3 regions of the Acetobacterium sp. K1/6 genome follow, and region 1 is predicted to be linked to each of the others. Evidence: riboswitches for the same ligand, from Rfam matches in the RefSeq annotation. Region 1 holds a riboswitch; each other region holds the start of a gene.
What was found. Region 1 has a riboswitch for cyclic di-GMP ahead of U2P91_RS04915 (type II secretion system protein). Riboswitches for the same ligand answer to the same signal wherever they lie in the genome.

Region 1 (4,290 bases):
AAAGAAAAAGCTGAGTAAAGCCGGTGCCATCAGCGCAATCACGAGACCATTGGGAATGGTCATGGTATCAAAATCAATCATGGTAATACAGATTAAAATGGCCCCTGCCGAGAATACTACCAGCCACTGAAAGGATAGACCATAAACTGCAAAAATCAGGATTGCCATCAGCCCGGTAAAGAGTTCAACTAACGGATAGCGGATGGAAATCGGTTCGCCGCAATCAGCACATTTCCCCCGGAGCCAGAGATAACTGAACACCGGCACATTATGATAGCCTTTGATCTGGGCCTGACAATGGGGACAGAAAGAACGGCCTTTGGCAAAGGAAATTTCTTTGGGCACCCGGTAGATGACGACGTTAAGAAAGCTGCCGATAACGATGCCGACAACAAAGATATAAAGATAAAGGATGAAGTTGATGAATGCGACCATAGACCGTTATCCTTTCTGATAGATACTAACCGCTATTTTTCTTTACTGGCAACCAGCTCCCCGGGAGCGTATCGGGTGACCAGACCGCCCCGGGTATAGACAATATAATCGATGGCGGCGTCGCGGTTTTCGTCGATGACGGTGATAACCGCAGCCTGATTGACCTCTGCACCGATATAATCAATAAGATCCGCCTGTACTGGCACATGGTAGTTGCCGGAAGCCGCAAATTCGATGGCTTTAGCCTGGGCGGCCAGGTACACCAGCCGGCTGTTGGCTGCGTAGGTGGTATTCTGAATGCTTAAGACCAGACCGCCGATGATAACAACGACAAAAAAAAGGATCACCGATACCGCCAAGGAAAAGCCCCGGCTGAAGCGGATCGGTTCTGGACTGGTGGGAGCAAACTGATAATTTTTAATTGGGTACACGGTTTACCTCCCGGGATTGTGAGATGCAAAGCTTAGCATTTGAAAGTTATATATTAGTAGTAACAAAACAGATTAATTTTACCATTTAATTTAAAGGATTGGCTTAAGGCGAGGTAAAATTGTTATAATTTTTTGTTCATGCCCTGATATTTAAAACTTGCATTTTTATGGTTTCTAAGAACTATCTGAGCATGCCTGATATAAGTAAATTACTGCTTGGGATGATCTACCTGAAATAAAAAATCTCCCCATCCCCGCAAACCCGATGACAGGTTTGCGCCTGGGATAGAGAGCAATCACTCTATGACGCATAGGGTAATGAAGCTTTATTATGTCAGTACTATTAATTCAATTTTTTTACTGAGGCATTTCCGTCTTTTATCGTAACTTGATAGCCACCTTTTGAATAAACCAGTGTCGTTACTTTCGCTTTATTAGTGGTACTCACTAAACTACTGCTATCACTAGCACTTAAAGTAATTGCCCAATATGCATAACCCCTATTTAAGCCATCTGTTGTATTATATGTTGAGTCTTCCTGCTCTACGGCATTTAAATCTCCTTTAAGATATGACCACATTTGCATACTTGCACTCTGTTCAAGCGATGGACTACCAACTGGCGGAGTTAATTTTACGGCTTTAACTGCTCCAGAGCCCAAAGCTGTCTGCAACTGACTAGGAGTCAATCCACCTTTAGCCGTCATTTCTGTTGCAGTTGCCTGTGCTGCTACATACACTTCTCTCGCTTCGGCAATATAAGATTTTCCTTTAGCGTCACCCACAAATCCCAACATCGTCGGAATCGTAAACGCCGCCAAAATCGCCAAGATCACCAACACCACAATAATTTCCACCAGAGTAAACCCTTTTCTGCTTTTCCGTATCTTGTTAATTAATTCCATTTTTCGCTCCTTATTCTTTTATTTTAAGCTCTATATAATCATCTGCGCCTGAAGATGATTTATATACCGTATCGGTTATTAACTGCGAACAATTATCTCACAGTTCTCATTTTTTGGCCTTAATCCAACCCATTTCGGGGTCAAAAAAAGCCGCACTCTCACCGTGCGGCAACTGGCTGTCGTATCATGATGGATTTTTTGTCACACCCACTGATTTAGACCCTATAGCTTTGCGTCCCAGAGTTTCCTCTGTTTTGCCTTTTTCATCGTCTTTAATTCTATTTAATCGTAGTCTACGCCGGAATAAAAGTCAAGTTAAAATTTTACATTTTCGTGACATTTTACTGCATTTTTTGTGACATGTCTATTTATGGTATAAAAAAAGCCACACCTGGTGTGGCAGCTGGCTGTCATATTATCTTGTGTCTTTTCAACTGCTTAAAAATTACACAACGATAACTTAGACCCTGAAGCTTTGCGTCCCAGTCTTTCGTCTGGTATGCTATTTACTCTCATATCTTAATTGTTGTTCGACTAAAAGTCAAGCAAATTACACGGTAAATTGTTTTTATTTGCGTCTTAGTTAGTTAAGGGTTTATTTGTTTTGGTATTGCGTTCGGGTTAATAAAAGACAGCGTTCGGGCGGTTACTAACCGCCCCGACAGTCTTGATCTACGTTGGTTCTTGGAATTGAGGTCTTGCAAATTTTCAGTGTTTTTTCAGGCGCTTGATAACCGCTCCTACGAACCGAATTCAGACGATTTTAAGCTATCGTCCAAAATACTGGTTAAACTCCTGCTTGTCGCTGGCCCATTCCAAACCGACCTCGTAGGTGATTTTCTGGTCCCGGACCAGCATCGCCAAGTCCGCATTCAGGGTTTTCATGCCGTCCCGGCCGCCGGTTTGCATCACGGAGGCCAGTTGGTGGGTTTTATTTTCGCGGATCAGGTTCAGCACCGCATCGGTGCCGATCAGCACCTCCAGGGCAGCCATCCGGCCCTCACCGGAAGCCAGGGGCACCAGTTGCTGGGTGACGACCCCTTTTAAAATACTGGACAGCTGGGTGCGGATCTGCTGCTGGCTGTGGGGCGGAAAGACGTCAATGATCCGGTCAATGGTATTGGCGGCACCGATGGTGTGGAGGGTGGACAAGACCAGATGGCCGGTTTCGGCGGCAGTGACGGCGGCGGAAACGGTTTCGTAGTCCCGCATTTCGCCGACCAGAATGACATCCGGGTCCTCCCGCAGCGACGACCGCAGCGCCGCGGCAAAAGAACTGGCATCGACCCCGATTTCGCGCTGATGAACAATGCTGCGCTTATGTTCGTGCTTGTACTCCACCGGGTCTTCAATGGTTAAAATATGGACCGCCCGATTGGTGTTGATGTAGTCAATCATCGAGGCCAGGGTGGTGGATTTCCCGCTGCCAGTGGGACCGGTGATTAAAATCAGTCCCCGTGGCTCACTGGCTAACTTCCGAATAATCGGCGGCAGTTTGAGGTCTTCAAAACTGGGAATGGTATCGTTAAGCAAACGGATGGCAGCAGCATAACTGCCCTGCTGTTTATAGATATTGACCCGCTGCCTTAGCCCTTCTGGGGTGACATGGCAAAAATCCAGATCGGTACCGGACTCCAGACTCTCCCGTTCAATCGGAGTCAACAAGCTAAAAATCAGGTTTTCAATCATTTGCGGATTATGTTCAAAGTCGCTTTGATAAAGCTTACCATTTTTTCTGAAAACCGGTGGCAGCTCCCGGGATAAATGAATATCCGAACAATCATTGCGGCGGCCATAATTAACCAGCTCTAAAAAATTTGTCATCTTGCTTCTCCCTATTCGACGTAATATGATAATTTAAGAAATTCTTCCATCGAGGTAATCCCCTGGATCGTCAGATTAGAGACACTTTTTCGCAAGGGGATCAGCCGCTCGGTTTCTTCCACATAGCTGTAAATATTCTCAATCGGTTCCCTTCGGGAAATCATAGCCCGAATGGTTTTATCGATGGCCAGAATTTCATGGATAGCCGTTCGGCCTTTGTAACCGGTATTGTTGCACATGTGGCAGCCGCGGCCCCGATACAAGGTGGTCAGCCGGGGTTCCCCCAGCAGGTCTTTCTCAATCTCGGTCGCCGCATAGGCTTCCCGGCAATTGGGGCAGATTTTTTTGACCAGTCGCTGGGCTACTACCCCGGTTAATGAGTTGGCCACCATATAAGGCTCAACGCCCATATCCTGGAGTCGCACCACGGCCGATACCGCGTCATTGGTATGGAGGGTAGACAACACCAGATGACCGGTGATGGCGGAACGCACAGCAATGGAAGCCGTCTCGGAGTCCCGGGTTTCACCAACCATGATGATATCCGGATCCTGACGCAGAATCGAACGCAGACCCACGTCAAAGGTCAGTCCCGCCAGAATATTCACCTGAGTTTGATTGATCTTGGGCAGGTTCCGCTCCACCGGATCTTCGATGGTAGCGATATTAACATTCCGCTGACTGAGCATTTCTAAA
Region 2 (4,290 bases), on a different contig from region 1:
AAGGGGCGTTTTTAGAGAGCCGATGAGAGTACTTCGCTTTGATTTAGAACGACCGGAATTGGAGTATTATTTCCACGAATTATATCAGGCCTTTGACCCAGGCGTAAAAAACGTCGTATCGGGAGCTGCTGATGGTGTATTATCTCAAAGAAAGCGGGGGAATCAAGTCATTCTGACCCTGACATGGGACGATGGAAAAACATTAACTCGGGCCTTTCAAGTTAATAACAGTGATGATCCTCTTGAAAATAGTATTTACAAGGGGTTTCTTTATGATTTTTTATCTGAGTATTTTGACAGGCAGCTGCAGTGGGGAACATTAACAGGAATCAAACCCGTTAAAATGGTGCAAAAGTATGTAAAACAAGGGTGGAGTCCAACAGAAATCAACAATCGATTCAGAAAATACTATCGGGTCAGTCGTGACCGCACGGACTTATTGATGCGGATTGCAAAAAAACAAGCTGATTTTATTCCCGCTGTACAAGCGTGTGCAAATTCTCACCTGATTAGTCTATATGTGGGGATTCCGCTTTGTCCGTCCAAATGCGATTATTGCTCCTTTGTATCCACGATCGTCGACAAAAAGGGTGAAAATCTTGAACAGTACTTTGATCATTTGCTTGTTGAAATAAAAAAAACTGGCGAAATACTAAGCGCTTCAGATTTACGGATTGATACTTTATATATTGGTGGTGGAACGCCGACGGTGTTAAGCGCCATTCAGTTGGATGCGCTGATGTCATCGTTGGAAGAATCCCTTGATTTATCCCATCTCAGAGAATATACCTTAGAAGCAGGGCGACCAGAAACCATTAACCGAGATAAGCTAAAGGTTGCAAAAGATCATGGCGTGGAGCGGCTTTGTCTCAATCCCCAATCGATGAATCCGCAAACGTTGCAAAGTGTGGGAAGACCATGGGAAGCCGGACTGATCGAGAAACAGGTAGCACTCGTCAAATCCTTCGGCTTTAAAACCTTGAACATGGATCTGATTGTGGGATTGGGAAATGAAACACCGGATGATTTTTTACGATCACTGGACGCTGTTATTGCACTTGCACCAGAAAATATAACGATCCATAATCTATCGATTAAAAAGGGCTCCAGAATCAAAGATCAAAACGGGATTGTCGTTAAAGAGGGCTATGGTGAAGGCTTTTATCAGGCGGTGAAGAGCCGTTTAAGTGGTGAAGGTTTTGAACCCTATTATCTGTATCGTTTAAAATACACCAGAGATAACAGTGAGAATACGGGGTATGCAAAGCCGGGACATGAAGGGATTTATAATATTCTGATGATGGCTGAATGCCAGTCTACTATCGGTATCGGAGCCGGAGCAACGGGAAACCTCTATGATCCAGTTACCGATAATATCAGAAAGGTCTTTACGGTTAAGGACGTGAGGACTTATAATGAACGGTTTGAGGAGATTGTGGAGAAGAAGTGTGAAGCTTATAAACAAACACTTTAAACGGGTTTGACAAATTAAGATGTTTACTAACGGTTAAAGAATAATAGGCTGTAATTTCCTAAATAGTAACGGAAAAAGATATTTTGTAATGTAGTTGTAATATTATTCAAAATTATATTGACAATTTGTAAATGCTCATGCTATTATTAATTGCTCCAAGAATTGCATAGTGTGATATTAAGTAAAGGCAAACTTAACGAAAGTTGAAGACGCAAAGCATAGAGTCTAAAGTCGCATGTAATTGTGCGACTATGATAGTCTAGCTACCATAATTATGGTAGCTTTTTTTTTGTTCGCAATTGTTATTTGCAGCAGTTTAAGTCTATTACAAATATATGAAAGAGGTATTTATGGGCATATTTGAGGAAATTTGTCAAAAGAAGGAGAAAATTCTTGTTGTTGGCCTTGGTTACGTAGGAATCCCCTTGGCGATTGGATTTTCGGAGAAGGTTGATGTTATCGGCTTTGATATTGATAAAACTAAAATTGACAAGTATAAAAACGGAATTGACCCGACAAATGAAGTCGGAAATGAGCGAATAAAAAAGACAGCATTAGATTTTACATGTGACGAAAAATGTATTGCAAATGCTAAATTCATTATTATTACAGTTCCAACACCAATTTTTCAAGATAAAAGGCCAGATCTAAATCCGGTGATTGAGGCAAGTAAAATGGTTGGTAGATATATGAAGAAAGATACCATAATTGTCTTTGAGTCTACAGTTTATCCGGGAGTTACCGAAGATATCTGTATACCAATATTACAACAGGAATCAGGCTTGATTCCGGGAATTGACTTTTCAGTCGGTTATTCGCCTGAACGAATCAACCCGGGAGATAAGCAACATCGACTAAAAAACATACCCAAAATTGTTGCTGGATTAGATATTGAAACGCGCCAAATAATTGCTAATGTATATCGATTGGTAGTGGAAGCAGATATTTTTGAGGCTGAATCTATCAAGGTAGCAGAAGCGGCTAAAATTGCTGAAAATGCACAAAGAGATATAAATATTGCATTTATGAATGAATTAGCAATGATCTTTGATCATATGAATATAAATACTGAGGACGTCATCAAAGCAATGAACACAAAATGGAATGCACTGAATTTTTACCCTGGCCTAGTTGGGGGGCATTGTATTGGCATAGATCCATATTATTTTATATATGAAGCAGAAAAACTTGGCTATAATTCACAAATTATATCTGCTGGAAGAAGAATCAATGATGATATGAGCAAGTTTGTTGTTGAAGCAGTATTTAGACAATTAATTAAAGCGGATATTAGTATCAAAGAGACAAATATCTATGTTTTAGGTATTACGTTTAAAGAGAATTGCAAAGATTTAAGAAACTCAAAAGTATGGGATATTATTGAATTATTAAAAGGGTATTATTTAAATCCAATGATATGCGATCCAACTGCAGATAAGGAAGAAGTATATAAAGAGTATCAATGTTGTTTGGTTGATGTTGATCAGATAAGTGATGCTGATTGTATTGTTTTCGCAGTTGCACATGATGATTTTAAGTGTCTTTCCCTGAATGAAGTTAAAAAGATGTATCGCAAAATTGAAACTGCTGGTAAAGTATTGATTGATATAAAAAGTATATTCAATAAAAAAGAGGCTGAAAACTTTGGCTTTCAGTATTGGAATCTGTAGATAAAGGGGATTGAGTTTGAAAAGCTTTCGAAATGTTGGAAATGGGATTAAAATCATAAGTGTAGCAGTTTTCCTGATCTTATTACTTACCTTAGTATTTTACTTTCTTTTTAAAGATTCAAGTACTCTGATAAGTGAAATGATCGTAAATAAAATTCAGTATGATGCTTCAAAAGAGATTGATGACGCTTTAACCAGATTAAGCAATGATCGTCAGAAAGCCGACATTATAGTAGGTACAGAAACAAATAATGGTGTCATAGCACTAACCTTTGACGGTCTTTCAGACCGGGAAACAATGGATAAAATTATTGTTTTACTGAATGAAAATAAAATGAATGGAACATTTTTTGTTTCGGGAATAGAAGCTGCAGAAGATGGTGAAGCTGTGAAGAATATTGTTACAAATAATCAAATGGTTGGTAACTACACACTTTCCGGATCAAAAGACATTATGAATCTTTCACAGCAGGAACAGATTGAAGATTTATGCAGGGCTAACCTAGTCTTGAAGAGCATATTGGGAATTACTCCAACTTTACTGAAATGCAATACAACACATTATGGTGATTCAATCCTTGAATCAGCATATGCAAGTAATTTGAATAAGGTTGTTTTATCGAATCAGTACCTTAGCTATCAAAGTTTTTCATCATACGAGATGACGACAAACTATATAAGAAATATTAAAACTGGAACCATTGTTTCAATAAAACTGGATGATGTACTAGATGAATCCGAATATAGGAAGTCAAATCAACCTATTCAGCCCGCTATTGATAAGAAAACACTTGATAAAAAAAGTACAGAAGAGAGTGTCACTGAGGAAGAGCAGCTGATTCAAATGATTACATGGTTGTTGAAAGCTCTCAAAGAAAATGGTGTAAGAACTGTATTTGTTGATGATGACGCTTTAACAACAGCAGCGATAATAACTTCTCAAGAAAGTAAGGGTTCATCACAAGGAAGTCAAACTGCAGCCTTTTTAGGATTACCGATAGTATCGAGTTCACAAACAAAGCTGCCAGAAAAAAACAATGATTCCAAAACAGATCAAATTGACTACCCTGATTTTAAACCCATGATTGAAAAAAACGAACAAAAGAAAGCACCAGTCGTCAGTCATTTATACACCTCGGAAAAAGG
Region 3 (4,290 bases), on a different contig from region 1:
TCGGGGGAATAAGTGTCAGGGGAAACATATGTTTCACGATCATATCTGCCTGGCGCTGATCGATATCAAAATATTTTTCGGCATTTTCAAGTGCTACTTTAGGATGGGAGAAGCCATGCATTTCCTTAATCCGACTGAGCCCTTTGCCTGTTTTAACCTTACCCTGCCATGCTTCCAGAAAAAAATCATGGAGTGTTGCCCCTCTCGCAACGGATGCGTAATCCATCCTTAAAAATCTGGCTACGCGATAGGAATAATACCCCACTGCAACAGCGTGTTCATATAAACCATTGCCATGATGATCAATTTCCCTTAATTTTTGGAATTCACTGTGTGTTAATATATCGCCAACAATGGTTTCAAACTCATCATAATACTTTTTTGTTTCCATTGAGACCTTTCTTTTACTGTTATTTATTCAGAAAAACTGAATAGAAGCTTTAAATATTATAGCATAGTATCTTTATTTTAAGTTAAAATTATCGGTGAAGTTCTTAAAAAAAACAAAAAAAGGTACGGTTATTATTGAAATCATGATAAACTAAATAAAAAAGAACAGGAAGGAAAGACCATGAAAATTAAAAAGCTACTCATCGGAACAGGTGTTGTTTTTGCAACTGGGATCGCCCTTTATCATGCTTGCGTGATCAAAAAAGGCAAGGAATTTGAAGCGAGCCTTGACAACAGTGCTGACTCCTTGGATGAAACCGTTCTGTACGGCGGAAAAATGAAAGATTATCGGGATCAGACCATGCAGGATACAAAAATCGGAGCTTTCTTTGGCGGCATGCAGCTTGACTTTTCAGATGTCGTTACTAAAAAAGACCATTATCGCATGGATATCAGTATCATCAGCGGCGGTCTGAACATCATCGTTCCCGATAATTTTAAATTAAAAATTGTTGATACCTGTAAATTTGGCGGCATTGCCGACAATACGGTTTGTGTGGACCCCGATCATTCGGTAGCTCTTTCCGTTTTTGCCGATATCACCTGTGGTGGTCTTAATTTCGAAAATGCATCCGAGTAAGAACATTTTTTTGTCAAACACTTTCTTAACATCAATAAAACGCCAACACCTCAAAAAACTGAAATCAGCCTAAGCCGATTTCAGTTTTTTATTGACAAAATCTTCAAATTCAATGACATTCATGGGTTTGGCATAAAAGAAACCCTGAGCAATATCGCAACCTTTTTCTTTTAAGAAATCGACCTGTTCCTGAGTCTCAACCCCTTCGGCAACCGTGATCAGATCTAAATCCTTAGCCATGTTCAACATACTGGTAATAATCTTTTTTCCCCGCGCATTATCTTCGGTAAAAAAAGCTTTATCGAGCTTTAAAATATCTGCCGGCAGATTTTTAAGGGTATTGAGCGATGAATAGGCTCGTCCAAAGTCATCAATCGAAATATGAAACCCGGAAGCCTTTAAATGGTTCATAATCGCAACCATCTGATTTTCATTGTCAAAAACAGTTCCTTCCGTTAATTCAATTTCAATCATCTTCGGATCGATGTGATAGCGATTGGCAATGGCCAGCAATTCCTCCGGCAATAACGTATTTTCCAGGTGGAGCCGGGAAAAATTAACCGAAATAATCATATTTGTCAGTTGATCCATTTCCTTTTTCCATTTTTGTAGCAGTTTACACACTTCTTCAAACATATAGGTATCGATTTTTTTCACAAACCCATTTTTCTCGAACAGGGGAATAAAATCATTGGGCGGCAAGATGCCCCGTTTAGGATCATTCCACCGTACCAACGCCTCTGCGCCGATTATGTGCTCATCTGAAAACAAATACTTAGGCTGAAGATATACTTCAAACTCACGATTACGCAAGGCCATTTCCATTCTATTTTCAATCGCGTTCTCAATCATCATGCTGTGACGCATCCCGTCATCATAAAAGGCGTAACTCACCTGGGAGTTATCCTTTATCGAACGTTTGGCCATATTGGCCCGATCGCTAAGGGTATGGATATCCCTGTCTTCCTCAATGAGATAAATGCCCATCGAAATACCAATGATAAACTTGGGAGAATAGCCACTAATCTCGTGAATCAGTTTTTCGACCCGCTGAGAAAACTGCCCGTAACCTTTATATTTCATTAAAACACTAAAATTGTCGGTTGCGATTCTCGAAAACAACTCATTTGTTTCAAGGTGTTCTTCTAAAATCCGGGCAATTGCCGTCAGAACCTCATTACCTGTCTGATCGCCGTATAAATCATTGATCGCCTTGAACTTATCGACATCAAAAATGATCATGGCATAGGGTTGGGTCTGGTCTCTTTTAACCAGCGTTTCGACGTCGCGTTTAAACTTGATCCAATTGGGACAGCCCGTCAAAAAGTCAACATCCTGCATCCGCTTTAATTTTAAGATTTCTTTCTTTAGCTTAAAAACAAAATAATTACTGGTCAGGCTGATAAAAAAAATGCCTATAAACGAAAAACTATAAAACAGAATACCAAAAATCGCCTGATCAGAAAGCTGAAAAAAAGAAACTGAGTGAACTATAAAAACCATCATGACCAAAAAAAACAACGCAAAGCTGAGGATTAATAACTTTTTTTCGTTATAAGTCTTCACCGCTACCTCCTAAATTGTCAAATCTAATTGAGTAACTGGCTAACTTATAAAAGTCCCTTTAGCTTTGCGTCACTATTTCACAACAGTTTTGCCCTTTAATTCCGTATTTTTTCTATTCCAACTGCAAATTTCATAAATTATGCTTCTTAATCTGCAGAGGTTATAGATATTTTGTATTAGATTTTTCGATATTGTATCATAATTGTAACGTTATGTCTTGCGTTCCTTGTTAAACTTTTTTTACTTTATTTTCACTCTGCCGCATTTAAACAAAATAACTTGACCTTCTTAAAAACGTTTTTCCAGTTCTTTTGTCAACTCTTCATATCCCGGTTTATGGAGTAGCGCAAACATATTTTTCTTATACGCTTCTACCCCTGGTTGATCAAAGGGATTTACCCCTAACAGATAGCCGTTTAAACCACAGGCCTTCTCGAAAAAGTAAATCAGCTTGCCAATGTGAAAAGCATCCAGTTTTTTTAGATGAATAACCCCATTCGGGACGCCGCCATCTACATGTGCCAATAATGTCCCCATAAAGGCTTTTTCATTCACCGCATCGATTTCCCAACCGGCCAGGTAATTGAGTCCTTCGAGGTTTTTTTCATCGTTAAAAACTTTGATATCCGATTGATCGTCGTCAATGACAATCACCGTCTCAAAATGATTCTTCGGGCCATCCTGGATCATTTGGCCCAGCGAGTGAAGGTCTGTGGAAAAATGAACCGAGGCCGGGAAGAGACCCTTGCCATCTTTTCCGTCACTTTCACCAAATAATTGTTTCCACCACTCAGACAGATACTCCAGTGAGGGATCGTAATCGACTAAAATTTCAATATTTTTACCCCGATTATAAAGAACATTCCGATACAGCGCATATTGAAAACAGGGGTTTTTTTCAAACTCTGGTTTATTATAATCCTCATAACCGGATCTTCCCCCCTCCATCAACGCATCAATATCAATTCCAGCCGCAGCGATGGGAAGCAAACCGACCGCGGTATAAACCGAGTAACGCCCGCCCACATCATCGGGAATTACAAAGGTCTCATAGCCTTCTTCGTCGGCCATAAACTTTAGTGCCCCTTTAGCCTGATCCGTTGTGACAAAAATGCGTTCCTTCGCTTCATCTTTGCCATATTTTTCTTCCAGAAATTTCTTAAAAAAGCGGAACGCCATCGCGGGTTCCGTGGTTGTACCGGATTTTGAAATCACATTGACACAGACTTCCTGATCCTTTAGTAACGCCAACAGATTTTCTAAATATTTTCCGCTGATATTCTGTCCGGCAAAATAAATTTTAGGTGCCTTTCGCATGCCTCGTGGTTCTTCATTATAAAAAGGACTGGTCAATGCCGATATCACTGCCTTGGAACCCAGGTAAGATCCCCCGATACCAATAACAACCAAGGCATCACAGCGCTCCTTAATTTTTTTTGCCGCCGCTTTGATGCGGGCAAATTCGTCATGATCATATTTTACCGGATAGTCAACCCAACCAAGGAATTCATTACCGACCCCGGTTTTATTCATTAATTGATCATTGACCGTCGTTAACTGGTCAAACCGACTTTCAAATTCACTGGCGTCTATATTTGCATAAGAGAAATCGAACTGAATACTCATTTCTTTACCTTCTTTCTAATACGATTGAGATGTATTTTCATTTTACTACATTACGGAATAGCGTGTCA

Region 2: linked by a shared signal. The riboswitch ahead of U2P91_RS02350 (nucleotide sugar dehydrogenase) and the one ahead of U2P91_RS04915 (type II secretion system protein) in region 1 are both predicted to bind cyclic di-GMP.
Region 3: linked by a shared signal. The riboswitch ahead of U2P91_RS14520 (bifunctional diguanylate cyclase/phosphodiesterase) and the one ahead of U2P91_RS04915 (type II secretion system protein) in region 1 are both predicted to bind cyclic di-GMP.

What each region holds. Positions count from the first base shown of each region.
Region 1 is NZ_JAXQGA010000004.1:125,040-129,329, forward strand. Features, by position in the region: gene U2P91_RS04905 (prepilin peptidase) at 1-435, opposite strand, end outside; gene U2P91_RS04910 (hypothetical protein) at 468-866, opposite strand; gene U2P91_RS04915 (type II secretion system protein) at 1,210-1,770, opposite strand; cyclic di-GMP riboswitch class I at 1,935-2,039, opposite strand; cyclic di-GMP riboswitch class I at 2,166-2,284, opposite strand; gene U2P91_RS04920 (type IV pilus twitching motility protein PilT) at 2,539-3,594, opposite strand; gene U2P91_RS04925 (GspE/PulE family protein) at 3,606-4,290, opposite strand, start outside.
Region 2 is NZ_JAXQGA010000002.1:98,270-102,559, forward strand. Features, by position in the region: gene U2P91_RS02340 (MBL fold metallo-hydrolase) at 1-15, shown strand, start outside; gene hemZ (coproporphyrinogen dehydrogenase HemZ) at 23-1,474, shown strand; cyclic di-GMP riboswitch class I at 1,651-1,745, shown strand; gene U2P91_RS02350 (nucleotide sugar dehydrogenase) at 1,825-3,144, shown strand; gene U2P91_RS02355 (polysaccharide deacetylase family protein) at 3,161-4,290, shown strand, end outside.
Region 3 is NZ_JAXQGA010000019.1:32,680-36,969, reverse strand. Features, by position in the region: gene U2P91_RS14530 (phosphohydrolase) at 1-391, opposite strand, end outside; gene U2P91_RS14525 (LiaF domain-containing protein) at 572-1,030, shown strand; gene U2P91_RS14520 (bifunctional diguanylate cyclase/phosphodiesterase) at 1,100-2,596, opposite strand; cyclic di-GMP riboswitch class I at 2,624-2,699, opposite strand; gene U2P91_RS14515 (glucose-6-phosphate isomerase) at 2,885-4,222, opposite strand.